Regions from separate parts of the Streptomyces sp. NBC_00322 genome, predicted to be linked through region 2. Evidence: predicted binding sites of a transcription regulator. Region 2 holds the regulator's gene; the other holds the start of a gene.
What was found. Region 2 encodes HspR, which represses chaperone genes until heat shock. Its sites were predicted from a motif close to TTGAGNNNNNNNNNCTCAA; they were not measured.

Region 1: a site for HspR is predicted at 7,073-7,091, ahead of lon (endopeptidase La). Genes of this name have one in related genera too.

What each region holds. Positions count from the first base shown of each region.
Region 1 is NZ_CP108019.1:3,161,644-3,177,340, reverse strand. Features, by position in the region: gene OG905_RS14135 (multifunctional oxoglutarate decarboxylase/oxoglutarate dehydrogenase thiamine pyrophosphate-binding subunit/dihydrolipoyllysine-residue succinyltransferase subunit) at 1-2,470, opposite strand, end outside; gene OG905_RS14130 (HAMP domain-containing sensor histidine kinase) at 2,760-3,884, opposite strand; gene OG905_RS14125 (response regulator transcription factor) at 3,890-4,627, opposite strand; gene OG905_RS14120 (spermidine synthase) at 4,719-5,402, opposite strand; gene OG905_RS14115 (rhomboid-like protein) at 5,694-6,512, shown strand; gene OG905_RS14110 (hypothetical protein) at 6,468-6,983, opposite strand; gene lon (endopeptidase La) at 7,114-9,528, shown strand; gene OG905_RS14100 (trypsin-like serine peptidase) at 9,585-10,460, opposite strand; gene OG905_RS14095 (helix-turn-helix domain-containing protein) at 10,487-11,500, opposite strand; gene OG905_RS14090 (M4 family metallopeptidase) at 11,708-14,491, shown strand; gene OG905_RS14085 (pentapeptide repeat-containing protein) at 14,574-15,374, shown strand; gene OG905_RS14080 (lysozyme) at 15,419-15,697, opposite strand, start outside.
Region 2 is NZ_CP108019.1:4,254,220-4,269,916, forward strand. Features, by position in the region: gene clpB (ATP-dependent chaperone ClpB) at 1-2,162, opposite strand, end outside; gene OG905_RS19275 (pyridoxamine 5'-phosphate oxidase family protein) at 2,285-2,689, shown strand; gene OG905_RS19280 ((2Fe-2S)-binding protein) at 2,819-3,139, opposite strand; gene OG905_RS19285 (helix-turn-helix transcriptional regulator) at 3,574-4,557, shown strand; gene OG905_RS19290 (heat shock protein transcriptional repressor HspR) at 4,637-5,080, opposite strand; gene dnaJ (molecular chaperone DnaJ) at 5,082-6,266, opposite strand; gene grpE (nucleotide exchange factor GrpE) at 6,297-6,950, opposite strand; gene dnaK (molecular chaperone DnaK) at 6,947-8,806, opposite strand; gene OG905_RS19310 (sugar transferase) at 9,042-9,563, shown strand; gene OG905_RS19315 ((Fe-S)-binding protein) at 9,693-11,963, shown strand; gene OG905_RS19320 (FG-GAP repeat domain-containing protein) at 12,300-13,382, shown strand; gene OG905_RS19325 (Yip1 family protein) at 13,515-14,408, shown strand; gene OG905_RS19330 (phosphoribosyltransferase) at 14,472-14,969, opposite strand; gene dcd (dCTP deaminase) at 14,973-15,548, opposite strand.

The sequences.
Region 1 (15,697 bases), 1.1 Mb from region 2:
GGTTGTACATCTGCGGGTTGGTGAACTGCGGGTTGTCGCCCTCGTTGTGACCGCGGCGGCGGTAGCAGATGAGGTCGATCACGACGTCCTTGTTGAACGTCTGGCGGAACTCGAAGGCGAGCCGCGCCACGCGGACCACGGCCTCCGGGTCGTCGCCGTTCACATGGAAGATCGGCGCCTCGATCATGCGGGCCACGTCGGTCGCGTACATGGACGAACGCGAGGACTCCGGGGCGGCGGTGAAGCCGACCTGGTTGTTGATGACGATGTGGACCGTGCCGCCGGTGCGGTAGCCGCGCAGCTGCGACATGTTCAGCGTCTCGGCGACGACACCCTGGCCGGCGAAGGCCGCGTCACCGTGCAGGGCGACGGGCAGCACCGTGAAGTCCGTGCCGCCCTTGTTGATGACGTCCTGCTTGGCGCGGGCGACACCCTCGAGAACCGGGTCGACCGCCTCCAGGTGCGAGGGGTTGGCGACCAGCGAGACCTTGATCTGCTCGCCGTCGAGACCGGTGAAGGTGCCCTCGGCGCCCAGGTGGTACTTCACGTCGCCGGAGCCGTGCATCGACTTCGGGTCGAGGTTGCCCTCGAACTCCCGGAAGATCTGCGCGTACGACTTGCCGACGATGTTCGCCAGGACGTTCAGGCGGCCGCGGTGGGCCATGCCGATGACGACCTCGTCGAGGCGCGACTCGGCGGCCGAGTCGATGACCGCGTCGAGCAGCGGAATGACGGACTCGCCGCCCTCCAGCGAGAACCGCTTCTGACCGACGTACTTGGTCTGCAGGAAGGTCTCGAAGGCCTCCGCGGCGTTGAGACGGCGCAGGATCCGCAGCTGCTCCTCGCGCTCGGGCTTGGTGTGCCCGCGCTCCACCCGGTCCTGGATCCACTTGCGCTGCTTCGGGTCCTGGATGTGCATGAACTCGATGCCGGTGGTGCGGCAGTACGAGTCGCGCAGCACGCCCAGCACGTCGCGCAGCTTCATCAGGGACTTGCCGGAGAAGCCGCCGACGGCGAACTCGCGCTCCAGGTCCCACAGCGTGAGTCCGTGCTCGGTGATGTCCAGGTCGGGGTGCTTGCGCTGGCGGTACTCCAGCGGGTCGGTGTCGGCCATGACATGGCCGCGGACCCGGTAGGAGTGGATCAGCTCGAAGACGCGGGCCGCCTTGGTGACGTCGTCGTCGTGGCTGGCGTCGATGTCCTTGAGCCAGCGGACCGGCTCGTAGGGGATGCGCAGCGCCTCGAAGATGTCGTCGTAGAAGCCGTCCTCGCCGAGGAGGAAATTGGCGACGATCCGCAGGAACTCGCCGGAGGCGGCGCCCTGGATGACCCGGTGGTCGTACGTGCTGGTGAGGGTCATCACCTTGGCGATGCCCAGCTTGTTCAGCGTGTCCTGGGAGGTGCCCTGGAACTCCGCCGGGTAGTCCATGGAGCCGACGCCCATGATGACCGACTGTCCGGGCATCAGACGCGGCACGGAGTGGACGGTGCCCAGCCCGCCGGGGTTGGTCAGCGAGACGGTGACGCCGGTGAAGTCGTCCATCGTCAGCTTGTTGTTGCGGGCGCGCCGGACGATGTCCTCGTAGGCCTGCCAGAACTCGAAGAAGTTCAGCGTCTCGGCCTTCTTGATGCCCGCGACGACCAGCTGGCGGTCGCCGTTGGGCTTCACCAGGTCGATGGCCAGGCCGAAGTTGACGTGCTCCGGCTTGACGAGGGCCGGCTTGCCGTCCTTCTCCGCGTACGACCAGTTCATCGACGGCATGGCCTTGATGGCCTGCACCATCGCGTACCCGATGAGGTGCGTGAAGGAGACCTTCCCGCCGCGGGCGCGCTTGAGGTGGTTGTTGATGACGATGCGGTTGTCGAAGAGCAGCTTCACCGGCACGGCGCGCACGGACGTGGCCGTGGGCATCTCCAGCGAGGCGTTCATGTTCTTCGCGACGGCGGCGGCGGGGCCGCGCAGGGGCACGTACTCCGGGCCCGCCGGGGCCGGCTCAGCTGCCTTGTCGGCGGCAGCCGCCGGCTTGGGGGCGGCGGGAGCCGCGGCGGGCTTCGCCGCCGCGGGGGCGGCCGGGGCCTGAGCCGCGGGCTTCGCCGGTGCGGCGGGCGCGGCCTGCGCAGGTGCGGCGACGGGCTTCGCGGCCGCCGGGGCGGGGGCCGCGGTCGGTGCCGCTGCGGTGGCACCCGTAGCCCCCGCGGCTACGGCGCCGGACTGCGCGGCGGCCGGGGCATCCGTGGCAGGGGCCCCGTCGACCGGCTTCGCCCCTGCGGCGGCAGCACCCGCGCCGCCCGGCTTGTAGTCGGCGAAGAAGTCCCACCAGGCACGGTCGACCGAATTCGGGTCCTGGAGGTACTGCTGGTAGATCTCGTCGACGAGCCACTCATTGGGGCCGAACGCGGCGGCAGGGTTCTTACCCTGCCCGCCTTGGTCGGTCGAGATGCTCGAGTTACTGGGGGACTGAGACGACACGGCGGCAACCGCCCTCTTCCGCTTCACAAGGTGATGGACAGCGGAAATAAAGGCTACGCCTCCCTGGCCGAGAGGTGCAGGCCGGGCGGGTCATCGTCGCGCAAGTCACACCGATCGGCGGGTTTCGGGGCAAGGAATGGCGGGAAACTAGCTCGGTTCCGTTTTCCGCGGGTACGACTCACCGCGGCTGCGACCCACTGCCTCGCACCCAGGACGGCGTACCGGCCGCATTTCGGCCGTGCCCTCACCACGTACACGCAGAATGCGCGCTTCCGGTTCGAACCCTACGTCAACCGCGTGCCGAGGGGATCCCCGGAAGGGTCACGAGAATGCGGCAGCCGCGGGACGATTCGGCCACCCCGATGCGTCCGCCGTGCAGATCGACGGCCCAGCGCGCGATCGCGAGGCCCAGGCCCGTACCGCCGTCGCTGCCCTTGCCGTGCGGGGCCGTGACGCTGCCCCGGTTGAACCGCTCGAAGACCCGGTGGCGCTCCTGTTCCGGGATGCCGGGGCCCTCGTCGACCACTTCCAGGTCGAGGGACTCCGGCAGCGGGCCGCGCCGGGCCCGTACGGTCACACGGCCGTGCGGCGGCGAGTGCTTGACCGCGTTGTCGATCAGATTGGCCACCACCTGGTGGAGCCGCTCCGCGTCCGCGTGCGCGGTCAGCTCCGGCGGCGACACGTCCAGGTGCAGATGGACGTCGGTACGGGTGTGGTGGCCGGACCCCGAGGTGAGACCGCGCTGGGCGGCGGCCAGATTGGCCTCCTTCAGCACCCCGGACAGGTAGGGCCACACCTCGAATCGGCGGGCCCGCAGCGGTACGACGCCGTTGTCGAGCCGGGACAGATCCAGCAGCGTCTCGACCAGGCGGCCCAGGCGCTCCGTCTGCTTCAGCGCCGTACGCATCGTCTCCGGGTCGGCGGCCGAGACCCCGTCGACGACGTTCTCCAGCACGGCGCGCAGCGCGGCGATCGGGGTGCGCAGCTCGTGCGAGACGTTGGCCACCAGCTCCTTGCGGTGCTGGTCCACGGCCTCCAGATCGTCGGCCATGCGATTGATCGTGGACGCGAGGTCGCCGAGCTCGTCGCGGCGGTCCGCGCCGCGCACGCGGCGGGTGTAGTCGCCGTGCGATATGCCCTTGGCGACCGTGTTCATCTCGTCCAGCGGGGCGGTCAGGCCGTGCGCCACGAACTGGGTGATCAGCAGCGTGGCGATCACCGAGAAGACGGTGATGAAGCGCAGCTCGGTCTCGGTGCGCAGGGCGACCAGCAGCAGGCCGGTGGTGATGAAGACCGAGACGACGACGAGCGTGCCCAGCTTGGTCTTGATCGAGATCGAGATGGAGACCGAACGCAGCCAGTTCCGCCAGCCCTGGCGAGCGGGCAGCCCGTCCCAGGGCCGCCGCCGTCTCATGGCGCTCATGGCGCCGGCGTCTCCAGCGCGTAGCCGACGCCGTGGACCGTACGGATGCGCTCGGCGCCGATCTTGCGGCGCAGGGCCTTGATGTGGCTGTCGACGGTCCGGGTGCCGGACGCGTCGGCCCAGTCCCACACCTCGGCGAGCAGCTGCTCGCGGGAGAGGACGGCGCGGGGGGTGTTCGCCAGGCAGACCAGCAGGTCGAACTCGGTCGGGGTGAGGTGCACGTCCTCGCTGCGCACCCGGACCCGGCGCTGGGCGTGGTCGATCTCCAGCTCGCCGAGGCGAAGGATGCCGCTGCGCGGCGTCACGGCGGCGAGTGCGGCGCGCTCGACGCGGCGCAGCAGCACGTGCACGCGTGCCGCGAGCTCCCGCATCGAGAACGGCTTGGTCATGTAGTCGTCGGCGCCGACACCGAGGCCGACGAGCATGTCCGTCTCGTCGTCGCGCGCCGTGAGCATCAGCACGGGGACCGGGCGCTGGGCCTGGACCCGGCGGCAGACCTCCAGGCCGTCGAAGCCCGGCAGCATCACGTCGAGCACCATCAGATCGGGCTGCCAGGCCTCGGCCGCGTCGACGGCGGCCGGTCCGTCCACGGCCGTCTGGACGAGGAAGCCCTCGGCCCGCAGACGGGCGGCGATGGCATCGACGATCGTCGAGTCGTCCTCGACGACCAGCACGCGGCGCTGGGCGCCGGGTGTGGCCGCGACGCCGTTGTGCGTGGTGTGTGTCTGCTCCATGGCCCCGCCCCTGTACGCGTTCTCGCGAGCTGCATGCCGGTGTAGATCCCGTGTGTAGGTCAGCAGCGTAAGGGCATCGACCGCGTCCCGGCTACGCAGGGCGAACAGCGAGATGGACCACGTCGGGTACTCCTCGGGCAACCCGGATCTCTTCGGTTCTTACCCCGGTGAATCCGGCATTCCGCAATGCGTCCTCAAATGCGGGGGAGGGCTTGGCAGACCAGACGGCGAGCACGCCGCCGGGCTCCAACCGCCCCTGGCAGGCGGCGAGTCCGGCCGGTGAGTAGAGATTTCCGTTGTCGTCGGTGACGGTCCAGTCGGGCCCATTGTCGATGTCCAGACAAAGTGCGTCGTAGCGGTCCGTGGTCGTGCCCAAATGGGTGACGAGGTCCGTGTGCAGGATCACGCTGCGGGGGTCGGCGAGCGCGTCGCCGGAGATCCGCGCGAGCGGTCCCGATCGGTGCCAGTCGATGATCGCCTGTTCGCGCTCGACGACGGCGATACGTCGCCAGTGGGGGTTGGCCGCGGCGCGGGCGAGAGAGAAGCCGACGCCGAGTCCGCCGATGAGGAGGGAGGGGGCGGTGCGGCCCATGGCGGCCAGCGCGTCGTAGGCGGCGTCGACGAGAAGACGCTCGGAGCGGCCGTCGGAGGTGTCCATGAGGAAGCACCCGTTGGCGATGATCTCGTGGTGCCCGCCGCGCTGCCGCAGTACGACCTCCCCGTGGGGCCCCTCACGGCGGTCGAGGGTGACGGGTGCGTCGGCATGAAGCGGCATGGCGGTGACCTCCTGGCGACGGGGCGGACACGTGTCGGTGGCCATGGTGCCGGGGTGGGGCGAGCGGGACAAATGGTTTAGGCCGGCCTGGCTCCGGCCGTTCCACAATCGCTTCCCGGTGGATTCACAGCTGATCCACAGTGGACTCACAGCTGGTCGGCGGAGTGTGGCGTGCACACGACGCTCGAGGTGGCGCGAAGGTTGCCTCGTGTGGCGCAGGTCATAGACGGGGGTCATGGTGATCGCGTTGGGTGGGGGTTCGTTCGGGCTTGGACGAGAGGGGCCTCACGCGTGAACCAGCTTTCGACGCGCGACCCGGCCACGGGCCAGGAGCTGCTGGGCGGTATTCCGGCCCAGCGCACGGTGACGCGGGCGGCGGCACCCGCACTCGCGCCCCCACCAGCCCAGACGCACGCCCCCTGTGTACGACGGCCCCTGTGGCGCCGAGCGCTGCGGCTGCTGCCCACGCCGACCGGGACACCGTTCACCTTCGGCTATGCGCTCGTCCTGATCGCCACCTCGCTCTTCGTGGAGTACGGCGACCCGGCGACCGTCTCCTCGCTGCTCCATGGATCCAGTACCGATGTCGCCCATTTGGCCCACACCCCGCTCCTTGTTCTGGGAGCCAGCGCCCTCTGGGTCGCGGGGGGCCTGGCGTCTCCGTACGCCGTCGCCTTCCTCTTCACCCTCACCGCGCTGGAGCGCCGCATCGGCGGCCGCCGCACCGCGGGGGTGTTCCTGCTGGGCCATGTCGGGGCGACCCTGGCCACCGAGATACCCGTGGCGGTCTCCGTCATGGCCGGGCATCTGCCCGCCACGTCGCTGCACCGCCTCGACTACGGCATCAGCTTCGGCCTGATGGCGAGCATCGGCGCCCTCGCCGGACTGCTCGGCCCCATCCAGCGCGGGACGCTGCTCGGCTTCGTCGTCCTGATGCAGGTCCAGGACCTGCTGGCCTTCGCGGACCCGCTCACCAACTGGGGCCACCCGCTCGCGCTGCTGGCCGGTATCGCCTGCTGGCCCGCCGTACGCCGCTGGTCGCGAGGGCGTGCGTGGGTGCGCCCGTCAGTCGTCGGGCAGCGCGGCGAATACGTCCCGCAGGGCGGGTAGTCGCATCGTCTCGTCCGTGGTGACGGTATGGCCTGCGTACCTGATCCGGTAGGTGAACCCGTCCGCGACGGGACTGCCGGTGGCCTCACCGGGAAGCCGCGCGAAGTCGGCCTTCTCCAGAGCCCGCCGCAGCTCGGCCAGCTCGGCGGGCGTCATCCTGCCGGAGCCCTTGGGGCCGGTTTTTGTGGACGTGGTGTAGGTGCCGTCGTCCCGGACGAGAAGGTCGTTGCGTACGCCGGCGATGCCACCGGTGACGGTCACGTGGACGAGCGGCCGCGCGACGGCGGGCGTCGTGGGCGCAGAGGACCCCGCGCGGGTTGAATCCCCGCCACCGTCCCCGCCCTCGCCGGACGCGCACCCCGCCGCCAGCAGGACACCCAGCAGCACCCCGGCGGCCCCGCATCCGCTCCATCTCATCCACCGCTGCCGGCCCATCGAGCCCCTGGCGGCGGTAATGGCTGAACTCCGCATGCGCCTAGTCCATCCCTCCGGCTACCGGGCGCGAGAGCTGATCGCTGAGAGCGAACGCCCCCTGGGGAACAACTCCGCGGCTTCCTGCATTGAGTCCATACAGCTCAACTTGACTGCCTAAGGGGAGATCATGGCTTCGACGTCCACACCGCTCACGCTGCCTGTGCTGCCGCTCGACGACGAGGTCGTGCTGCCCGGAATGGTGGTGCCGCTCGACCTGTCCGACAACGACGTACGAGCCGCGGTGGAGGCCGCTCAGGCCGCCGCGCGTTCCAGTGGTGCAAGCAAGCCGACCGTGCTGCTTGTTCCACGCGTCGACGGGACGTACGCAGCGACCGGCGTGCTCGGGACCGTCGAGCAGGTCGGCCGGCTCTCGGACGGCGACCCCGGCGCGCTCATCCGCGGCCGCGGCCGGGTGAACATCGGCGCGGGGACCACGGGCCCGGGCGCCGCGCTCTGGGTCGAGGGCTCCCGCGTCGAGGAGACCGTGCCCGACCCGCTGCCCGGCTCGGTCATCGAGCTGGTCAAGGAGTACAAGGCACTTGCCACCGACTGGCTGAAGAAGCGCGGCGCCTGGCAGGTCGTCGACCGCGTCCAGCAGATCGACGACGTCTCGCAGCTCGCCGACAACTCCGGCTACTCACCCTTCCTGACCACCGCCCAGAAGATCGAACTCCTCGAGACCGCCGAGCCGGTGGCCCGCCTCAAGCTCGCCACCCAGCAGCTGCGCGAGCACCTCGCCGAGCAGGACGTCGCCGAGTCCATCGCCAAGGACGTCCAGGAAGGCGTCGACAAGCAGCAGCGCGAGTTCCTGCTGCGCCGCCAGCTCGAAGCCGTGCGCAAGGAGCTGCGCGAGCTGGGCGGCGAGGGCGGCGAGGACGAGTCCGACGACTACCGGGCCCGTGTCGAGGCCGCCGACCTCCCCGAGAAGGTGCGCGATGCCGCCCTCAAGGAGGTCGAGAAGCTGGAGCGTTCCAGTGACCAGAGCCCCGAGGGTTCCTGGATCCGCACCTGGCTCGACACCGTCCTCGAACTGCCCTGGAACGAAAGAACTGATGACAGCGCGGCCGGGTACGACATCCAGGGCGCCAAGGCGGTCCTGGACGCCGAGCACTCGGGTCTGCAGGACGTGAAGGAACGGATCACCGAGTACCTGGCGGTGCGCAAGCGACGCGCCGACCGGGGGCTGGGCGTGGTCGGCGGGCGGCGCGGGGGCGCGGTTCTGGCGCTCGTCGGCCCGCCCGGCGTGGGAAAGACATCCCTCGGCGAGTCCGTGGCACACGCCATGGGACGCAAGTTCGTACGGGTCGCGCTCGGCGGCGTACGGGACGAGGCGGAGATCCGCGGCCACCGGCGCACCTACGTCGGCGCCCTGCCCGGCCGGATCGTCCGGGCGATCAAGGAGGCCGGTTCGATGAACCCGGTCGTCCTGCTCGACGAGATCGACAAGGTCGGCTCGGACTTCCGCGGCGACCCCGCGGCCGCCCTGCTCGAAGTCCTGGACCCGGCGCAGAACCACACCTTCCGCGATCACTACCTGGAGGTCGAACTCGACCTGAGCGATGTCGTCTTCCTGGCCACGGCCAATGTGCTGGAGGCGATCCCGGAGGCCCTGCTCGACCGGATGGAGCTGGTCAGGCTCGACGGCTACACCGAGGACGAGAAGGTCGTCATCGCCCGGGACCACCTGCTGCCGCGCCAGCTGGAGCGGGCTGGCCTGGAGCCCGGCGAGGTGATCATCGAGGAGTCGGCGCTGCGCAGGCTCGCGGGCGAGTACACCCGTGAGGCGGGCGTGCGGAACCTGGAGCGATCGGTGGCCCGGCTGCTGCGCAAGGTGGCGGCCCAGCACGAAATGGGCGACCAGGAACTGCCGTTCACGGTCGGCGCCGAGCAGCTGCGCGGCCTGATCGGGCGGCCGCACCATGTGCCCGAGTCCGCGCAGGACCCGGCCGAGCGCCGTACGGCCGTACCGGGCGTGGCCACCGGCCTCGCCGTCACCGGCGCGGGTGGCGACGTCCTGTTCGTCGAGGCCTCTCTCGCCGACCCGGAGACGGGCGCGGCGGGGCTGACGCTGACCGGACAACTCGGCGACGTGATGAAGGAGTCCGCGCAGATCGCGCTGAGCTTCCTGCGCTCGCACGGCGCGGAGCTGGAGCTTCCGGTCGCCGACCTCAAGGACCGGGGCATGCACATCCACTTCCCGGCGGGCGCAGTCCCCAAGGACGGGCCGAGCGCGGGCATCACGATGACGACGGCGCTCGCGTCGCTGCTGTCCGGACGCCTGGTGCGTACGGATGTGGCGATGACGGGTGAGGTGTCGCTGACCGGGCGGGTCCTGCCGATCGGCGGTCTGAAGCAGAAGCTGCTCGCCGCGCACCGGGCGGGCATCACGACGGTCGTGATCCCCAAGCGGAACGAGGCGGACCTGGACGACGTCCCGGCGGAGGTCCTCGAGAAGCTGGACGTGCACCCGGTCACGGATGTGCTCCAGGTGCTGGAGATCGCGCTCTCACCGGCGGATGTGCCGGTGCAGGCCGCGGCCTGACCACGATCGGCGAGCCGCGGGGGGAAGGTCTTTGACCTTCCCCCCGCGGCTCTGCGCTACTGCTTCGCGGCCTTGTCGTACAGCTTGCGCGCGTTCGCGTTGAAGCGGACCGCCGTTGACACACTGTCCGTGTCGCCGCCGCTGGTCACCCCGATGAGGCGGCCCGGATGCTTCGGGTCCCGGTAGCCCGCGAGCCAGGGACCGCCGCTCGTGCCGTCCCAGAAACCGGAGCAGTCCATCCGTACGGATCCGGCCAGTTCGGGATCCGGCTCGGTGTCGGTGGTGCAGGCGATCGGGCGGTTGTCCGGATTGTGGTCGGGGTTGGGGTAGCCGACGACCGTGACCCGGCGGGCCGGCACCGCGGTCCAGTCGACGGGCGTTCCGCCCACGACGTCCTGGACGTTGCGGCCCTTGGCGTCCGGCTCCAGCGTCACGAAGGCGTAGTCCACGGTGTCGGAGTCCTCGGTGTCGGCGCGCCAGCGGGCGTCCACCTGGATGGCGCGGACCTTCCACCGTCCGTACGGCGTCTTGCCCGCACCCGCGCCGCTGAAGCTGGGGGCGAAGGTGACGTTCTCCATATAGCTGCCGTACTCGAAGACACAGTGCGCGGCGGTGGCGATGACATTGCCCTTGGGGCTGTCGACGACGCTCGCGGAGCAGAAGTGCTCGCCGTCCTTGTCGAGCAGTACGCCGGCCGAGGACAGGCCCGCGAAAGCAGTCGCCGAGGACTGTGGCTCGGGCGGCGGCGGCAAGGGGGACGCGTCCCCCGCGTCGGGCGCGGCCGAAACCGGACCGCCGCACGCCGTCGTGGCGGCGAGCAGGGCTATAGCGGGCCACCTCAGCAGCCTCTTCGGGCCGGCGGGTGTCTTTCGCCAGACCCCGCGCACTGTTCCGGCCTGATCCAAAAGACACCCCCGAGCGATCCACTTCATCCGGCCATCTTGCCTGTTTGCGGCCGTCAGTCCAGCCAGCCCCGCAACGTGGCCTGCGCCCCGGCCTGGAAGCGGGTCTCGGCGCCGAGCGTCTCCAGCAGACGGCTGATCCTTCTGCGCGCCGTGTGCACATGGACGCCCAGGCGGCGGGCGATCGCCTCGTCCTTGAGGCCCGCCGCGAGCAGACCCAGTAGCTCCTTCTGCGCCTTCGCGAGCGCCGCGTCGTCGCACGCCCCGCCCGACCCGCCGAGCGGTGTGGCCCTGTCCCACACCGTCTCGAACAGCGGCATCAGCGCGTTGCGCAGCAACGCGTCGCCGATCACCAGGGCGGATGCCCTCGGGTCCGCCGGGTCGGCCGGCGGAAGCAGGGTGATCCGCCGGTCCACGGTGATCAGTTCGGTGGGCACCGCCGCCGCCACCCGTGCCCGCAGGCCCTGTTCGACGAGGCCGGTCACCGAGCCCATCCGGCCGGGACAGGCGAGTCCGTCCCGGTCCAGGACGGTCCGCACCTCCACCCCGCGGTCCAGGAGCCCCTCGATGTCCAGGGCCGGCGCGCGTGAACCGCCGTCCCCGCGTGGCCCCTTCCCGTACGGCGACCGGTCCAGGATGGCGACCTCCCGCTCCGCCGTGGCCAGCAGATACTCCGCCCGTTCGCCGATGGCCCGCGGCCCCGTCACCACCTCGATGCCACGCTCGGGTGCGCCGGTCGCCCCCGACATCAGGCGGCCCGCCAGCCGGTCCGCGGTCATCCGTAATCGTTCCAACTCGGCCGAGCGTAAGTGCAGTTCGGCCTGGCGGCGGTGGATGAGCGTACGGATCGCGGCGTCCGGCGCCGCCGGATGCGGCAGCGCGTCCCCGTCGGCCGGCAACGCGAGGCCGTGCTCGACCAGATGGCCGAGCGCCCGGTCGATGCGGTCGCGTGGCAGGCCCAGCAGGCGCGCCAACTCCTCGGCCCCGGTGGCCCGTTCCTTGAGCAGTGCCTCGTAGATGCGTTCCTCGGCCTCCCCCAGGCCGAGGGTGTGCAGTTCCCCCTCGCTCATGCGTCGGATTCTCACTCCCTCTTCACGGGCCACACAAGTGTGCGTGTCCACTTGTCAACATGCCCGCCACATTGATCGGTTGGCGTCCCGCGGGTTGCATGGCCATGACCACCTTTACGGCTTGACCAGCACGTGGGAGGGGTACGTACTGTGCGCAAGGCCAGGACAAGCACACAGAGATCGGGTATTTCCAGGGGGACCGGTCTCGTGGCACTGCTCGGCGCGGCCGGGCTGTTGCTGACGGCGGTACCGGCCCAGGCGGCCGCCCCGCCGGCCACCGCACCGCCCGCCGACGTCCTTCCGGGGGCCGAGACGGCCACCCCGTCGCTCGTCGACGGAATCAGGGAGGCGGCGGACGCCAAGGCAAGCCCGGCGGACGCGGCCCGCGGCCATCTCGCCGCCAAGGAGAGCCGCTACAAGATCGCCGACGCGCGGCGCGACCTCGCGCCGATGGGGACCGTCAAAAATGGCGCGGAAGAGACCGTGCGGCTTCAGCAGAAGCACCACGGCATACCGGTGTTCGGCGGCGAGTACGTCGTACGGATGGAGTCCAAGGGCGGCAAGCGCGTCGTCACCGGCACCTCCGGCAAGTACTTCACGGGTCTGAAGACCGGCACCAAGGCGAGCGTCACCAAGGACACCGCGGTACGCCGCGCGGTCGCGGCCACCGCCGCACGCCTCGGCGGCAAGACGCTCAGCAAGGCCGACGCGATACGCGGCAAGGGCGCCAAGTCCGCGAAGGCGGCGGCCCTCACCGGCAGCGCGGGCGGCCTCGTCGTGATCCCGCGCGGCGAGGGCATCCTCGCCCACCACGTGACCGTACGCGGCACGAACCCCACCACCGGCGAACCGGTGCTCCAGCAGGTCTACATCGACGCCCGCGCCGGCTACCCGGTGCTGCAGTTCAGCGGCATCAAGACGCTGACCGCGAAGGGGACCGCCGCGTCCGGCGCCACCGCGAAGGCCGCCCCGGCGGGGGCCCGCGCGGCCGAGGCCGACCCGGCCGCCGGGGTCAAGGGCAGCGGCGTCAAGCTCGACAAGGCCAAGGTCGACCTCGACCTCCAGCTCGACACCGCCGCGAACAAGTACCTGATGATCGACTCCACGCGGATGGCGGGCTCCACCAAGAACACCCTCACCACCTGGGACGCCCGCGACCGCGATGTCAGTGAGGTGGCCGGAACCTGGCCCGGCGGGCTGAAGGAGTTCAGCCACCCGGAGAAGGACTTCGGCAAGGACGCCACCGATTCCGGAGCGGTCGACGCGCACTGGGCGGCCGGCAAGGTCTACGACTACTACAAGCAGAACCACGGCCGCGACAGCCTCGACGGCCGCGGCATGACCATCAACTCCCTGGTCGGCGTGACCGAGTTCGGCACGCCGTACGTCAACGCCTTCTGGGACGGCCAGAAGATGGTCTACGGCAGCGGCGACGAGGACTACAAGCCGCTCTCCGCCGACCTCGACGTGGTGGGCCACGAGATGACGCACGGCGTCGTCGAGAACACCGCCAACCTCGTCTACGCCGGACAGTCCGGCGCGCTGAACGAGGCGCTCGCCGACTACTTCGGCAACGCGATCGACACCGCCGCATCCGGAGTCTCCATGGACGACCCGGACGCCGGTCTCATCGGCGAGGACCTGTGCCGTGCGACGAAGCCGCGGGCCTGCGCCTTCCGCGACCTCAACGACGGCGCGACCACCTCGAAGAACTTCCTCGGCGTCACCTTCGGCACCGACAACGGCGGGGTGCACCTCAACTCCACCGTCTTCTCCGGCGCGCTGTGGGACCTGCGCCAGGACGTGGGCGGGCAGCTCGCCGACAGCATCGTGTACAAGGCGCTGTCCGAGTACATGACTCCGCTCGACGGCTTCACCGACGGCCGCAACGCGGTACTCGCAGCCGCGAAGGACCTCGGCGTCACCGCGAAGCAGCTCACCGCCGTCAAGCGCTCCTTCAACGCCCACGGCATCGTCCCGGGCTGGGAGGACGCGCTCGGCGTCGACTCCGACCAGCTGCTCGGCAAGGTCAACACCGGGGGCACCGGAGCCCAGGCGGGCGGCGGCTGGTGGACCGCCTCGCAGTCCAACGACGACGGCTCGGAGCCGTACTCCGTGTACGCGGGCCGTACGGACGGCAAGGGCGCCCCGAAGCTGATCAGCCCCAACGACGGCCGCTACCACGTCTATCCGGCGACCGACGGCAAGACGGTCGTCTGGGTGGCGTACGGCCCGACCAGCCTCGACATCCTCTCCCGCCCCCTCACGGGCGGACCGATCAAGAAGCTGTACACCTCGTCCACCGACATCGGCGGCCTGCGCGTCGAGAACGGCGTCGTCGTCTTCGAGAGCTTCGGCATCTTCGGCGACCGGCACGTCGGCTATCTGCGCCCCGGCGACCGTGAGCCCACCTTCGTCGACGGCGGCGGCTTCGAGACCCTGACCGCCCTCCCGGCGATCAAGAACGGCAGGCTCGCCTACGCCAAGCTGTATCCGACCCCCGAGGACTACAAGCTGGGCGTCGAGGTCTTCGACCTCAAGACCGGCAAGGCCGCCCTCGCGGAGCAGCTCGGCGAACCGCAGATCCTCGGCCAGACCGGAATCAACGCCACGCACGCCTTCTGGCTGGTGGACGAGAACCTGAACGACCAGGGCCAGATGGGGATCCGCCGCTCGGGCCTGGACGGCAAGGACACGGTGGACATCAGCTCCGAGTACAAGCCGAGCGCTCTGATGCCGTTCGACCTCACGGCCTCGGACGACGCGGTCACCGTGAACAGCGCACTGCCCGACACGGCGTTCCGCAACGAGTCACTGCCGAAACTCTGGCAGCTGACCACCGACGGATCGCGCCAGGAGCGGGTCTCCTGCAACCGCGGCGAACAGATCTCCCCGGCCGCGGTCACCGGCCGCCAGGTGATCTGGATCGACGGCACGACGGGCTGGACCGACCTGGTCACCCGCGAACGCCCCGCGGGCCTGTGCGGCTGAGACTCCGGCCCCGGCCCCGATGAGAGACGGACCCCCGGCGCCCGTGCGCCGGGGGTCCTTCGCGGTCGTTCACAATGGACCCATGGAAAACCCCCTGCAGGCCGACTGCGGGAGCTGCTTCGGGCTGTGCTGCGCCGCGCTGCCGTTCGCCAAGTCGGCGGACTTCGCGATCAACAAGGACGCCGGAAAGCCCTGCCCCAATCTGCGCACGGACTTCCGCTGCGGCATCCACACCCGGCTGCGGCAGAGCGGCTTTCCCGGCTGCACGGTCTACGACTGCTTCGGCGCCGGGCAGCAGGTCTCCCAGGTCACCTTCGGCGGCACGGACTGGCGGCAGGCGCCGGACACCGCGCAGCAGATGTTCGCGGTGTTCCCTGTCGTACGGCAGCTGCACGAACTGCTCTGGTACCTGACCGAGGCGCTGAAGCTGCGGCCGGCTCGCGCGCTGCACGGCGAGATCCGCCGGCTGCTGGAGGGGACCGAGCGCCTGACCGGTCTTGCCCCCGACGCGCTGGAAAAGCTCGATGTGGCGGCGCACCGGCAGGACGTGAACGTGCTGCTGCTCCGTACGAGCGAACTGGTGCGGGCCGAAGCCGGACGCAAGAAGAAGGACCGCCGAGGGGCCGACCTGATCGGGGCGAGGCTCCGTGGCGCCGACCTCCGTGGCGCCAATCTGCGGGGCGCGTATCTCATCGCGGCCGACCTCACGGGCGCCGATCTGCGTCTCGCGGACCTCATCGGGGCGGACCTGCGGGACGCGGACCTGGCGGGCGCGGATCTGACGGGGAGCTTCTTCCTTACGCAACCGCAGCTCAACGCGGCGAAGGGCGACGCGGCGACCAAGCTGCCGCCCGCGCTGACCCGCCCTGCGCACTGGTCGTGACCCAGGGGTCGCGAAAGTGCGCGGGACGGGCTGTCACGCTCTGCTCAGCCGTTCGCGAGAGCCACGACGCGGTCCAGCGCTCCGTTGAACTTGTCGTGGTCGCCGACGATCGGTCCTGACGAGGTGTACTGCCACATCGTCTGGTAGACCCAGCCGGCCGGGAGCGTGCCGGGTGTGGTGTTGTAGCGCGCGATCCACAGCGGGTTGCTCGCGCCGAAGCCGCTGTAGTTGCCGGTGCACTGGGTCCACCAGCTGGTCGCGGTGTAGATCACCGCGTCGCGCCCGGTGCGGGCCTTGTAGCGGCTCAGGAAGTCGCGGATCCA
Region 2 (15,697 bases):
GTCAGGACCAGGATGGTGTTGCGGAAGTCCACCGTCCGCCCCTGGCCGTCGGTCAGCCGCCCGTCGTCGAGTACCTGCAGCAGGATGTCGAAGACCTCGGGGTGTGCCTTCTCCACCTCGTCGAGCAGGACGACGGAGTACGGGCGCCTGCGGACGGCCTCGGTGAGCTGGCCGCCCTCCTCGTAGCCGACGTACCCCGGCGGGGCGCCGACGAGGCGGGCGACGGAGTGCTTCTCGCCGTACTCCGACATGTCGATACGGACCATCGCCCGCTCGTCGTCGAAGAGGAAGTCCGCGAGCGCCTTGGCCAGTTCGGTCTTGCCGACACCGGTCGGGCCGAGGAAGAGGAACGAGCCGGTGGGCCGGTCGGGGTCGGCGATCCCGGCGCGCGTCCTGCGTACCGCGTCGGACACGGCCTGGACGGCCTCGCTCTGGCCGATCAGCCGCTTGCCCAGCTCCTGCTCCATCCGCAGCAGCTTCTGCGTCTCGCCCTCCAGGAGCCGCCCGGCCGGAATACCGGTCCAGGAGGCCACCACATCGGCGATGTCGTCGGGGCCGACCTCCTCCTTGACCATGGTGTCCTTGGCCGCCTCCTGCTCCGCCTCGGAGGCCTCCTCCAGCTCATGCTCCAGGGCGGGGATCTCGCCGTACAGCAGCTTGGACGCGGTGTCGAAGTCGCCGTCGCGCTGGGCCCGTTCGGCCTGGCCGCGCAGCTCGTCGAGCTTCTCCTTCAGCTCACCGACGCGGTTGAGGCCCTGCTTCTCCTTCTCCCAGCGCGCCGTGAGACCGCGCAGCTCCTCCTCCTTGTCGGCGAGGTCGCGGCGCAGCTTCTCAAGCCGCTGCCTGGAGCCGGGGTCGGTCTCGTTCTTGAGCGCGAGCTCCTCCATCTTCAGCCGGTCCACGGCGCGCTGCAGCTCGTCGATCTCGACGGGCGAGGAGTCGATCTCCATCCGCAGCCGGGAGGCGGACTCGTCGACGAGGTCGATGGCCTTGTCGGGAAGGAAGCGCGAGGTGATGTACCGGTCGGAGAGGGTCGCCGCGGCGACCAGCGCACTGTCCGCGATCTGCACCTTGTGGTGGGCTTCGTAGCGGCCCTTGAGCCCACGCAGGATCGCGATCGTGTCCTCGACGGTCGGCTCGTCGACCAGCACCTGCTGGAAGCGCCGCTCCAGGGCCGCGTCCTTCTCGATCCGCTCGCGGTACTCGTCGAGCGTGGTGGCGCCGACCATGCGCAGCTCGCCGCGCGCCAGCATCGGCTTGAGCATGTTGCCCGCGTCCATGGCCGAGTCGCCGCCGGCGCCCGCGCCCACCACGGTGTGCAGCTCGTCGATGAAGGTGATGATCTGGCCGTCGCTCGCCCTGATCTCGGAAAGGACGGTCTTCAGCCGCTCCTCGAACTCACCGCGGTACTTCGCACCCGCGACCATCGCACCGAGATCCAGCGAGACGAGCCGCTTGTTCTTCAGGGACTCGGGGACATCTCCCTTGACGATGCGCTGCGCGAGCCCTTCGACGACGGCGGTCTTGCCGACGCCGGGCTCACCGATCAGCACCGGGTTGTTCTTGGTGCGGCGGGACAGCACCTGGACGACCCGGCGGATCTCCTGGTCCCGGCCGATGACCGGATCGAGCTTGCCCTCGCGGGCGGCGGCGGTGAAGTCCGTACCGAACTTCTCCAGTGCCTTGTACTGCCCCTCGGGGTCGGGAGTTGTCACCCGGCGCCCTCCCCTTACCGTCTCGAACGCGTCCAGCAGCTTCTTCGCCGTGGCTCCCTGCTGGGCCAGCACCTCTCCGGCCTGCCCGCCCTTGGCGGCGATACCGATGAGCAGGTGCTCGGTGGACAGGTACTCGTCCCCGAGCTCCTTGGCCCGCTGGGCGGCATCCGCGATGACCGCCAGCAGCTCCCGGTTGGGCTGGGGCGGGGCGACGGTCGAGCCGGTCACGCTGGGCTGGGCCGCGAGCACCCGCTCGGCCCCGGCGCGCACGGCCACCTGGTCCGCCTCGACGGCGGCCAGCAGATCGACGATGTTCTCGTTGTCCTCGCCCGCGAGCAGCGCGAGCAGCAGATGCGCGGGGGTCAGATCGGGATGCCCTGCGGACACCGCCCGACTGGTGGCGGCGTTGAGCGCATCCCGGCTCTTGTTGGTCAGCTCGGCGTCCACTGCGGTCTCTCCTCCTCGCTGGTAGGGGTCTGTTCTTTCACACTGACTCATTCAGCGTGCACAAAGTTGAGTCTATTCCACTCAACCTAGTGAGCGGTAGCTGCCGCCGGTAGGTTCCGGGCATGGCCATCGACCCGCGCAGCCCCGACGCGTCCTTCCTCACCTTCTGGCGTGAGTACCACATGTGCACACTGACGACCCCGCGCCAGGACGGCACCCCTCACGTCGTCGCGGTCGGCGTCACGTACGACCCGGAGGGCGGACTCGCCCGCGTCATCACCAATAAGCACAGCCACAAGGTCGCCAACATCCTGGCCGCGGGCCCGGACGGCGCGCCGGTCGCGGTCTGCCAGGTCGACAAGGGGCGCTGGGCGACCCTGGAGGGCCGCGCGAGGGTCCGTACGGAGCCCGAGCTCATCGCGGACGCGGTGGAGCGTTACGCGGAACGCTACGGGCGCACACCGGCCCCGAATCCGGACCGGGTGCTGATCGAGATCGCCCTGACGCGGGCGATGGGCCGGGCCTAGCCGGGCTCACGTTCCCCGTACATGCCTTCCGTACGGGAAAAGCACAGCGGCGCCATCGCGTTTCAGGTCCACGATGGCGCCGCTGTGTGGGGGAAGCGCCCGAGCGATTTACAACGACGGGGGAACCGCTCAGGCACTGCGGGGGGTGGCGGTGGTGGTGTCGGGCTCGACCAACTGGTGATCGCGTTGATCGAGATTGACGAAAATCATGCCGTACCGGATGGCACAGCGGACGGGCTGCGGAGCTCCACGGGGCCGGCGAAGGCACCGATACGCACGGACGTCTTCGTCCTCCTCGCGCGCCACGACGATCGGCTCTCCGAAGAGGGTGACCATCAACGAGTCGCCACGGTGGGGGATTGCCGTGACGAGGTCGATGAAATGCCACCCCGATCGATAAGCCGTAGCCATCTCGCGCCGGAAGACCCGGTCGTCCGGTGGAACGGTCATGCGTCCGTGCGGGCCGGAGCGACACCCCAGGAGGGCTCACCGGGCGTGCCCGCGGCGTCAGCCGGAGCGACACCCCATGAAGGCTCACCGGGAGCCGACGCGTCCGCCGGTGCCACAACGCCCCAGGAGGGCTCACCGGGCGTTCCGGCCACAGCGTCAGCGGGAGCGAAACCCCACGACGGTTCCCCAGGGGCTGCCGTCACCGCGCCGGCGGGAGAGCTACCCCAGGAGGGCTCACCGGAGGCCACCGCACCGAGCGCGGCCGCCGCTATGGCAAGAGCACAAAGAGCACGTAGCGTCCTAGACATGGGTGATCTCCACCTCTTTTGATCATTCCTCCTCCCCCGCGCATAAGACGATGTCTCACTCCGAACGCTTGCACCAGCGACGGCAGGCATCATGTTCCTGTAATGCAGGAGCCTGAGGGGGTGCATATGCCATCTAATGAGGGCGAAACGGGACACCCTCACGCAGACGGCGAGCTGTGCGAGGCGGGGAAAAGTCTCTACATCACCGCACTGCGCACCGGGCGTATAGCCCGGTCAGAGGCGGAATCAACACCCTGCCTCTTCGATCTCGCCCTGCTGCACCCGGATCCCGACGACGCTCAGTGGCTCCGACCGGTCCCGCCGACCACTGCGCTGACACAGCTGATACACCCCATCGAGCGGGAGATCCAAGAGCGTCGACGACGAACTGTCGCTCTGACCGATGCTCTTGAGCCATTCATGGCGTTCACCGCTCAGAACTCCACCGTCCCACAAGGGATTACCGTCCTCGAGGGCCTCAACCGCATCAACACAACCCTCGACCAAGTCACCGCAGACTGCACCGAGGAGCTTCTCACTGTCCAGCCCGGCAGCGGGCGACAGCCCCACATCCTGGAAAAGGCGCTGCGCCGCGTGGAGCCGCTCATCGACCGCGGCGTCCGTATGCGCACTCTCTACCAGCACACGGCCCGCCACCACCCCGCCACGCTCGCCTACATGGAGCAAGTGGGGCCCTCCGGCGTGGAGGTGCGCACGCTGGAGGAGATCATCGACCGGCTGATCATCGTGGACCGGAGAGTGGCCTTCATCCCGGCGAGCAGCGACCGGCTGTCCGCGCTGGAACTGCGGCACAAGGGCATCGTCGAGTATCTGGTCGGCGTCTTCGAGCAGTTCTGGCTGCACGGCATCGCGTGGGAGGAGCCGATCTCGTACGGACCGGACCTGGACGGCATCACCGGCATCCAGCGCTCGATCGCGAAGCTGCTGGTCGAAGGGCATGTGGACGAGGCCATCGCCCGCCGGCTCGGGATGAATGTCCGTACCTGCCGGGCTCATATCGCCAAGCTGGGCTCGTCGTTGGGCAGCGGCAGCCGGACCCAGCTGGGCTATCTGATCGCCCAGTCGGGAATCCTGGAACACGAGTCCTGAACGTGACCGAAACCCATACACCGAAGGGGCGGTGGAGCAACTCGCGTTGCTCCACCGCCCCTTCGGGCCGAGACATGGCCTATTCGGAACGCTTGGGTCGCCAGACCACCAGTGCGCTCGCCTGCTGCACATCCTGGTACGGCACGAGATCGCGCCGGTAGGAGGCATGCACCTGGGCCTCGCGCTGCTGCATCGCCGCAGCCGCTCCCTCGACTGCGGCCGACAGCTCGGCAACCCTTTGCTGAAGCGCAGCGACCTGGTTCTCCAGTTCGATGATGCGCTTGATTCCGGCCAGGTTGATGCCCTCGTCCTGCGACAACTGCTGGACGGTGCGCAGCAGTTCGATGTCACGGGCACTGTAGCGCCGGCCCCGTCCCGCGGTGCGGTCGGGGGAGACGAGACCAAGCCGGTCGTACTGCCGCAGCGTCTGCGGATGCAGGCCCGAGAGCTGGGCCGCCACCGAAATGACGTACACCGGCGACTCGTCGGTCAGTTCGTAGGGGTTGCGGCGACGACCGTCCATCTCATGCTCCCTTCGCGGCCTGGAACAGCTCGGCCCGCGGGTCCTCGTCCGCGGTGGCTTCGCGGTAGGCCTCCAGCGCTTCCTTCGCCTTGTCGCTGAGCTCCTCGGGGACCGCGACCTCGACGGTGACCAGCAGGTCGCCGCGGGTGCCGTCCTTGCGGACCGCGCCCTTGCCGCGGGCACGCATCGTACGGCCGTTGGGTGTCCCCGCGGGCAGCTTCAGCGTGACCGGCGGACCGCCGAGCGTGGGCACCTTCACCTCGCCGCCGAGCGCCGCCTCCGTATAGGTGACGGGCACGGTGACCGTGAGGTTGTCGCCCTTGCGGCCGAAGACCGGATGGGAGTCGACGTGCACGACGACGTACAAGTCGCCCGCCGGGCCGCCCCGTTCGCCCGGGGCTCCCTTGCCGCGCAGCCGGATCCGCTGGCCGTCGGAGACGCCCGCCGGGATCCGGACCTGCATGGTGCGCGAGGAACGGGCCCGCCCGCTGCCCTTGCAGACCTCGCAGGGGTCCTGCGCGATCAGCCCGCGGCCCTTGCAGTCAACGCACGGGTCGGTGAGCGAGAAGGAGCCGCTGCCGCCGCGCGAGACCTGGCCGGTGCCGACACAGGTCGGGCACACGCGAGGCGTGCCGTTCTTGTCGCCGGTGCCCGAACAGGCCTTGCAGGCGGCCGAGCTGGACATCCGCAGCGGGACCGTGGCCCCGTCGACCGCCTCGGTGAAGCTGAGCGTCACCTCGGACTCGATGTCCTGGCCGCGGCGCGGCTGGGTACGCGTACCCGGGCCGGCGCCGCGGTTGAACAGCCCGCCGAACACGTCGCCGAGACCGCCGCCGAAGCCGCCGGCACCCCCTTGCGTGCCGCCCTGGGCGCCGCCGAAGAGGTCGCCCAGGTCGAAGTTGAAGGAGCCGCCGGGGCCGCCCGGCGCGCCGGCGCGGAAGCCACCGTTGCCGAAGAGGGCGCGTGCCTCGTCGTACTCCTTGCGCCGCTTGGGGTCGCCGAGGATGTCATGGGCCTCGGAGATCTCCTTGAAGCGCTCCTCCGCCTTGGCGTCGCCCTTGTTGGCGTCCGGGTGGAACTCGCGGGCGAGCTTCCGGTACGCCTTCTTGATCTCGGCCTCGGTGGCGTCCTTGGGGACGCCGAGGACCTTGTAGTAGTCCTTCTCGACGAAGTCCTTCGTGCTCATCGACGTCCCTCCTCTCGGACAATCATTGCGTCAGCCCTCGTCCGGGCCACCGCTCTCCTCGTCGTTCGCCGTCTCGTCCTTCGAGGCCGCGGGCGCCGCGCCCGGCTGGGGCTCGGCCACCGCGACCCGTGCGGGCCTGATGGTCCGTTCGCCGATGCGATACCCCGGCTGCAGGACCGCGACGCACGTGGTCTCGGCGACATCCGGTGCGTACGAGTGCATCAGGGCCTCGTGGATCGTCGGGTCGAAGGGCTCGCCCTCCTTGCCGAACTGCTGCAGGCCCATCTTGGCTGCGGCCGTCTCGAGAGACTCGGCAACCGACTTGAACCCGCCCACCAGCTCCCCGTGATCACGGGCACGGCCGATGTCGTCGAGCACGGGCAGGAGCTCGGTCAGCAGAGTCGCCGTGGCGATCTCCTTGACCGTGATCCGGTCGCGCTCCACACGACGGCGGTAGTTCTGGTACTCGGCCTGGAGCCGCTGGAGGTCCGCGGTGCGCTCGTTGAGCGCCATGCGCACCTGGTCCAGCTGAGCCGTCAGGCCTGCGATCTCTGCTGCTGCGTCCCCTGCCGGGGCCGCCGGGCCCTCCTTCTCGGAGGACTCGGCGGACGCGGCGGCGTCGTCAGAGGTGGCGCCTGAGGGGACGTCGGGCTTCTCCTCGAAGCCCGGGGTCTCCTCCGTCACGCGGCACCGTCCTTCTTCGGCTTCTCGTCGTCGACGATCTCGGCGTCGACCACATCGTCCTCGGCCTGGGGCTGCTCGCCGGCCGGGGCGCCCTCGGCGCCGGGGGCCGCGCCACCCTCGGGGGCGGCGTTGGCGTACATCGCCTGGCCGAGCTTCTGGCTGACCGCGGCGACCTTCTCGGTCGCCGTGCGGATCTCGGCCGTGTCCTCGCCCTTGAGCTTCTCCTTCAGCTCGGTGAGCGCGGTCTCGACCTCGGTCCTGACGTCACCGGGGACCTTGTCCTCGTTGTCCTTGAGGAACTTCTCGGTCTGGTAGACGAGCTGCTCGCCCTGGTTGCGGGACTCGGCGGCCTCGCGGCGGCGGTGGTCCTCGTCCGCGTACTGCTCGGCCTCCTGGCGCATCCGGTCGACCTCGTCCTTCGGCAGCGAGGAGCCGCCGGTGACGGTCATCTTCTGCTCCTTGCCCGTGCCCAGGTCCTTCGCGGTCACGTGCATGATGCCGTTGGCGTCGATGTCGAAGGCGACCTCGATCTGCGGGACCCCGCGCGGGGCCGGCGGCAGACCGGTCAGCTCGAACATCCCGAGCTTCTTGTTGTACGCCGCGATCTCGCGCTCGCCCTGGTAGACCTGGATCTGCACGGACGGCTGGTTGTCCTCGGCCGTCGTGAAGATCTCCGAGCGCTTGGTCGGGATCGTGGTGTTGCGCTCGATCAGCTTGGTCATGATGCCGCCCTTGGTCTCGATACCCAGGGACAGCGGGGTCACGTCGAGGAGCAGGACGTCCTTGACCTCACCCTTGAGGACACCGGCCTGCAGAGCGGCACCGATGGCGACGACCTCGTCGGGGTTCACACCCTTGTTGGCGTCCTGGCCGCCGGTGAGCTCCTTGACGAGCTCGGCGACGGCGGGCATACGGGTCGAGCCGCCGACCAGGACCACGTGGTCGATCTCGGACAGCTGGATGCCGGCGTCCTTGATGACGTTGTGGAACGGGGTCTTGCAGCGCTCCAGGAGGTCCGCGGTGAGCTGCTGGAACTGAGCGCGCGTGAGCTTCTCGTCCAGGTGCAGCGGGCCCTCGGCGGAGGCCGTGATGTAGGGCAGGTTGATGTTCGTCTCGGTCGAGGACGACAGCTCGATCTTCGCCTTCTCCGCGGCCTCGCGGAGACGCTGGAGAGCCATCTTGTCCTTGGACAGGTCCACGCCGTGACCGTTGGCGAACTGCTTCACCAGGTAGTCGACGACGCGCTGGTCCCAGTCGTCACCACCGAGGTGGTTGTCACCGTTGGTGGCCTTCACCTCGACGACGCCGTCGCCGATCTCCAGCAGCGAGACGTCGAAGGTGCCGCCACCGAGGTCGAAGACGAGGATGGTCTGGTCGTCCTTGTCGAGGCCGTAGGCCAGGGCGGCCGCCGTCGGCTCGTTGACGATACGCAGGACGTTCAGACCCGCGATCTCACCGGCCTCCTTGGTGGCCTGGCGCTCGGAGTCGTTGAAGTACGCCGGGACGGTGATCACCGCGTCGGTGACCTTCTCGCCGAGGTAGGACTCCGCGTCGCGCTTCAGCTTCTGCAGGATGAAGGCGCTCATCTGCTGCGGGTTGAAGGTCTTCCCGTCGAGCTCGATCTTCCAGTCGGTGCCCATGTGGCGCTTGACCGACCGGATGGTCCTGTCGACGTTCGTGACTGCCTGACGCTTCGCTACCTCGCCGACCAGCACCTCACCGTTCTTCGCGAAGGCGACGACGGACGGCGTGGTCCTGGCACCCTCGGCGTTGGTGATGACGGTGGGCTCGCCGCCCTCCAGAACGCTGACGACGGAGTTAGTCGTGCCCAGGTCGATGCCGACCGCACGTGCCATTTCAATTCCTCCAGCTGACTTGAGTGGATCTGGCTCAAGGATGCATGACCGAGTCGACGACGTCAACAGAGCTGAGTCGACCCCACTCAACTTTTATCCGGCACTTACCTGCAGCCCGCCCCCCGACCTGCGCCCCAAGTCCGCCGCAGCGCGTGGCGCACCCCTTCACGGATGCCCCCATCTGGGAGAGTCATAGCCGCAAAAGCGGTCAATAGAAGCCAAAGGGCGTGCGTCCATGCCTGCGAAGCGAGCCATCGACCTGACGGGCAGTCTGATCCTGCTGCTGCTCCTGTCCCCCGTGCTGCTCGCCCTCACCGCCGCCGTCGCCTCGACCACCCGGGGCCCGCTCCTGACCCGCCGCGACAGGGCGGGCCTGGGCGGGTCCACGTTTGCGATGCTGTCGTTCCGTACGACACCGGCCTCACCCGCAGGACGGCTGCTGCGCCGCCACTTCCTGGACAATCTGCCGCAGCTGATCAATGTGGTGCGCGGGGAGATGTCGCTCGTGGGTCCCCGGCCGCTTCCGCCCGGGGAAGACGCCTCCGCCGCGGGCCGGGCCCGCCTCTGCGTACGCCCCGGAATCACGGGGCTGTGGCAGATCAGCGGCCGCTCCGAGCTCCCCTGGGAGGAAATGGGCGTGCTCGATCTACATTATGTGGAGCAGCACTGGCTGGGACTGGACCTGTTGATCCTGGTCCGGACCCTGCCGACCGCGATCGCCGGACGCCGCGCGGCCCGTCCGGTCAGGCTTGCCTGAGCGACACAGATCACCGGCTGCGCAACTACAGTGCGGCGGAATAAGTGGGTACGCTCAGCACGGACTGATTAAGTTACCGCTTAGTAGACTGTCGAGATCCCCACCCTCGCAGGCCCGAGGAGCCCCCAAATGCAACTCGCCGCGATCATCGTGTCGCTGGTCCTGACCGTGGTCGGCGTTGCGCTCATCGCCCGAGCCGTCGCGCAGATCTACCGCTTCGTGAAGCTCGGTCAGCCGGTCCCGGCAGGCAGCCGCACCGACGACCCGAAGCAGCGCTCGATCACCCTGGTCAAGGAGTTCCTCGGCCACACCCGGATGAACCGGTGGGGGATCGTGGGCTTCGCGCACTGGTTCGTAGCGATCGGCTTCCTGACCCTCCCGCCGACCCTGGCGCAGGCGTACGGCCAGCTCTTCGAGGCGGACTGGACGCTGCCGGTCATCGGCGGCTTCCTGCCGTTCGAGATGTACATCGAGTTCATCGGCATCATGACGGTCATCGGCATCGTCGTGCTGATGACGATCCGGCTGCTCAACCTGCCCTCGCGGGCAGGCCGCAAGTCGCGCTTCGCGGGCTCCAAGGCCTGGCAGGCGTACTTCGTCGAGTACGTCATCCTCACGATCGGCCTCGCGATCCTCGCCCTGCGCGGGCTCGAGGGCGCGATCCACCACGTCGACAGCTACGAGCCGGCGTACTTCGTCTCGTACCCCCTGGTCCTGGCCTTCAAGGGGCTGAGCGTCCCCACGCTCCAGACGCTGATCTACTTCACCGCGATGATCAAGATCGGCACCTCGCTGATCTGGATGATCACGGTCTCGCTCAACACCAACATGGGTGTCGCCTGGCACCGCTTCCTCGGCTTCCCGAACATCTGGTTCAAGCGGAACGCCGACGGCTCCACCGCTCTCGGCGCCCTGCAGCCGATGACCAGCGGCGGCAAGGAGATCGACTTCGAGGACCCGGGCGAGGACGACGTCTTCGGCGTCTCCCAGGTCGAGCAGTTCTCCTGGAAGGGCATCCTCGACTTCTCCACGTGTACGGAGTGCGGCCGCTGCCAGTCGCAGTGCCCGGCCTGGAACACCGGAAAGCCGCTGTCCCCCAAGCTCCTGATCATGTCGCTGCGCGACCACGCGCACGCCAAGGCCCCGTATCTGCTCGCCGGCGGCGGCAAGACGATGGAGGGCGAGGAGAAGGCTTCTGCCGAGGCTCTCAAGGACGTCCCCGCGGCCGCTCTCGCGGAGGCCGAGCGCCCCCTGATCGGGACGCTGGAGGAGAACGGCGTCATCGACCCGGACGTTCTGTGGTCCTGCACCACCTGCGGTGCGTGCGTGGAGCAGTGCCCGGTCGACATCGAGCACATCGACCACATCGTCGACATGCGCCGCTACCAGGTGATGATCGAGTCCGCGTTCCCGTCCGAGGCGGGCACGATGCTCAAGAACCTGGAGAAGAAGGGCAACCCCTGGGGGCTCGCCAAGAAGCAGCGCGTCGAGTGGACCAAGGAGGTCGACTTCGAGGTCCCGATCGTCGGCAAGGACGTCGAGGACCTGAGCGAGGTCGACTACCTGTACTGGGTCGGCTGCGCGGGCGCCCTGGAGGACCGGGCCAAGAAGACCACCAAGGCCTTCGCGGAGCTGCTGCACATCGCGGGCGTGAAGTTCGCGATCATGGGCGGCGACGAGAAGTGCACGGGTGACTCCGCCCGGCGCCTGGGCAACGAGCCGCTGTTCCAGCAGCTCGGCCAGGAGAACGTGGCCATGCTGAACATGGCCTACGGAGAGGACGACGAGGACGAGACGACGAAGAAGCCCAAGTCGTCGAAGAAGATCGTCGCGACCTGCCCGCACTGCTTCAACACGATCGCGAACGAATACCCGCAGCTGGGCGGCGAGTTCGAGGTCATCCACCACACGCAGCTGCTCCAGCACCTCATCGACGAGGGCAAGCTCATTCCGGTGACGCCGGTCGAGGGTCTGATCACGTATCACGACCCCTGCTACCTGGGCCGCCACAACAAGGTCTACACGCCGCCGCGCGAGATCATGTCCGCCGTCCCCGGCCTGCGCCAGCAGGAGATGCACCGTCACAAGGAGCGCGGCTTCTGCTGTGGCGCCGGTGGCGCGCGCATGTGGATGGAGGAGCGGATCGGCAAGCGCATCAACACCGAGCGTGTGGACGAGGCGCTGTCGCTGAACCCGGACATCGTCTCGACCGCCTGCCCGTTCTGCCTCGTCATGCTGACGGACTCCGTCAACGGCAAGAAGAACGACGGCCAGGCGAAGGAGAGCCTGCAGGTCGTGGATGTCGCGCAACTGCTGCTCGACTCGGTGAAGACGCCTCCGGCCGAGCCCGCGGGTGAGACGGAGTCGCAGGACGCACCGGAGCCGGAGCCGGTGAAGTAGTTCCGGAAGACTGGAAGACTGGAAGACGCAGCAGCGGCCGGATCTGCCTCGGGGGCAGAACCGGCCGCTTCTGTCTGTCAGTTGCCGCGTGCGTACGCCAGTTGCCGCGACGGCGCGGCATCGCGCAGCCCAGGCCGGTGAGCTGACGCCTGATGTGCCGTGTCTGGAGCCCTTCGCGGCTGCGACATCCACGAAGCTACGGATGCTCACCGGATAACCATTGACCAGCGATCTCGCCGGAGCCATTGCCCTGAGGCGAGCGCCGAACGAGCATCGTGAGGCGGCTGATGACGAACGAGACGGACGAGGTGAGTTGTGCGGACAGGACTGGGGCCCGTGGCGGCGACGATCGCTGCCTGCGCCTGCGTGGTGCTGCTGGCGGGCTGCACGAGCACCTCCGAGCCCCAGCGGCCCACCCCCGCCAAGAACGGCGACACCGCCCCGCTCGCCGCCCGGGCCGCCGGCCTGCCCGTTCCCCGCGGCAAGGGCAGCCGCGTCCCCGCCGACTTCAACGGCGACGGCCACCGCGACCTCGTACTGAACGACCTGGTGAAGGCCCCCGGCGACAGCCACGGCGACGACGCGGGCATCGGCGTCGTCTACGGCACCGCCGGCCCCCGCGCCCTCGACCCGTCCGTACGCCGCCTGCTCACCCCGCGGGCCAACGCAGCGCCGGTCGGCGGCACCCTGCCCGCCGCCTTCGACGCCGAGGCCGCCTGCGACCTCGACAAGGACGGCTTCTCCGACCTGATCGTGGCCACCGACCCGCCGTACGACGGCATCGGCCGCCCACCCGTACCGCTCCAGGTCCTCTTCGGCTCCCCGGCCGGGCTCGCGGGCAAGGCGGTCGTCCTGCGCATCCCCGAGCAGGCCCGTTACGGAAGCGAGTGGCCCGACCACCCCGTCTGCGGCGACTTCGACGGCGACGGCTCCACCGACCTCGCCGTCACCGCGTCCGCGGGCAGGGTCAGCTTCCTGCGCGGGCCCTTCGCCCGCACCGGCGCCCCCCGCGCGGCCACGGCCCCGGTCCAGGGCGGCGGCCCCGCCCTGTCCGCGCCCTCCCCCGAACCCGATACCAATGACGACGGCTACGACGACCTGGTGGTCTCCGCCCGCGCCCCGGAGCCGGGCGCGGCGGCCAAGGGGAAACTGCTGCTCGGCGGCCCGCAGGGCCCGGGCCGCGCGGGAGGCCGCTATGGCTTCACCGCCCTGTCCGTCCCGCCGTCCCCCGCCCTCCCGGCGGGCGAGACGAGCCCGGTGACCGACGTCCTGCAGTACGCGGACTTCGACGGCGACAAGCGCCCCGACCTGGTCACACGTACGCACCGGGGCGAGCGGGCGGATGTGGTGGCGCTGTATCCGGCCTCGGCGCGGACGGCCGCGCTGCTCACCTTCAGCACGTCGGTCTTCCTGCACTGAACCGGCTGCACTGAACCGGCCTCCGCAGCCGCCACCGGGATCCCCTAGGGGATGTCACAGGTCGGCAGCAAAGGCCTGTGGGTTCCCCGAGCGCGGGCACCTCACTCTCCGGGACCAGGTACGTTCGATTACGTGGCTGGATTCAGGATCGGACGCGGCCGGGACAACCGCACGTCGCAGCAGCAGCAACCGCAGCAGGCACCGCCGCCGCCCTACCGGGGCGGGGGCGGCCGTGCGGCGCCGCCGCATGCGCAGCAACAGCAACCGCCGCAGTGGCCCCAGGCGGGCGGCGGCCACCAACAACAGCAGCCCCAGGGCCCGTACGGCGAACCGGAGTACTTCGGCGACCCGTACCAGCAGCAGCCCCCGCACGGCGACCCGTATGCCAACACCCCTGGCCACACGCAGGCGTTCAGCATCAACGAGGACCCGTACGGCAACGGCGCGACCTACCGCGCGGGCGCTTCAACAGCTGCGCCGACGGGCCCGCGGCTGCACTGGAAGCAGCTGCTGAACGGCATCGTGCTGCGCCCGGGCCCGACGTTCTGGCAGATGCGCGACTACCCCGTGTGGGGCCCGGCGCTGATCGTCACGTTCCTCTACGGCCTGCTCGCGCTCTTCGGCTTCGACAAGGCCCGCGAGGAGACGATCAACGCGACGATCTCCACGGCCATTCCGTACGTCCTGACGACGGCGGTGGCGTTCGTCATCGGCGGCCTGATCCTGGGCGCGGTGACCCACACCCTGGCCCGCCAGCTCGGCGGCGACGGCGCCTGGCAGCCGACGGTCGGCCTCTCCATGCTGATCATGTCCATCACGGACGCGCCACGCCTGGTCTTCGCGCTCTTCCTGGGCGGCGAGAACTCCCTGGTCCAGGTGCTCGGCTGGGCGACCTGGCTGGCGGCGGGCGCGCTGTTCACGTCGATGGTGAGCAAGTCGCACGATCTGCCGTGGCCGAAGGCGCTGGGGGCGTCGGCGATCCAGCTGATCGCGCTGCTGTCGATCATCAAGCTGGGCACGATCTGAGAATGCGCAGGGCCCCCGCCGATGATGAGGCGGGGGCCCTGCGCATGTCCGTCGTAGATCCGGTCAGGCGTCGAGAACCTGCCCGCTGCGCTGCGCGACGGGCTTTTCAACGCTCCAGGGGAAGTTGATCCAGTCATCCGTGCGCTTCCACACGTATTCGCACTTCACGAGGCTGTGCGACTTCTCATAGATGACGGCGCTGCGCACCTCGGCGACATGGTCGACGCAGAAGTCGTGCACGAGCTTGAGCGTCTTGCCGGTGTCGGCGACGTCGTCGGCGATGAGGACTTTCTTCTCCGAGAAGTCGATGGCGTTCGGCATCGGCGCGAGCATGACCGGCATCTCCAGCGTCGTCCCCACGCCGGTATAGAACTCCACGTTCACCAGGTGGATGTTCTTGCAGTCGAGGGCGTATGCGAGACCGCCCGCGACGAAGACGCCGCCGCGCGCGATGGAGAGCACGATGTCCGGCTCGTAGCCGTCGTCGGCGATGGTCTGCGCGAGCTGGCGGATCGCGCCGCCGAACTTCTCGTACGTCAGGTTCTCCCGTACGTCAGTCATGGCTCACACCTGCGTCCGGTGGAAGTTCTGGAACGACCGCGAGGCGGTCGGTCCCCGCTGCCCCTGGTAGCGCGACCCGTAGCGCTCGCTCCCGTACGGGAACTCGGCCGGCGAGCTCAGCCGGAACATGCACAGCTGGCCGATCTTCATCCCCGGCCAGAGCTTGATGGGCAGCGTCGCGAGATTCGACAGCTCGAGCGTGACGTGCCCGGAGAACCCCGGGTCGATGAAGCCGGCGGTGGAGTGCGTGACCAGCCCGAGCCGGCCCAGGCTGGACTTCCCCTCGAGCCGCGAGGCGAGATCGTCCGGCAGCGAGATGACCTCGTACGTCGAGGCGAGGACGAACTCACCGGGGTGCAGGATGAACGGCTCGTCGCCCTCGGGCTCGACCAGCCTCGTCAGATCGGCCTGCTCGACGGCGGGGTCGATGTGCGGATAGCGGTGGTTCTCGAACACCCGGAAGTAGCGGTCCAGCCGCACATCGATGCTTGAGGGCTGCACCATGGTTGCGTCGTACGGGTCGATGCGGACCCGCCCGGCGTCGATCTCGGCCCGGATGTCCTTGTCTGAGAGAAGCACGCCCCGAGGATACGCAGAGCGCACGGGCCCACCCCAATCGGACGGCCCCGCACGCTCCTCTCCGCGCCGCTCCCTGCCTTCCGCTACGTCCCGCTACGTCTCCCGCTACCGCTTGGCGGGCTCCACAGGCACGACACTGCGCAGCCGCG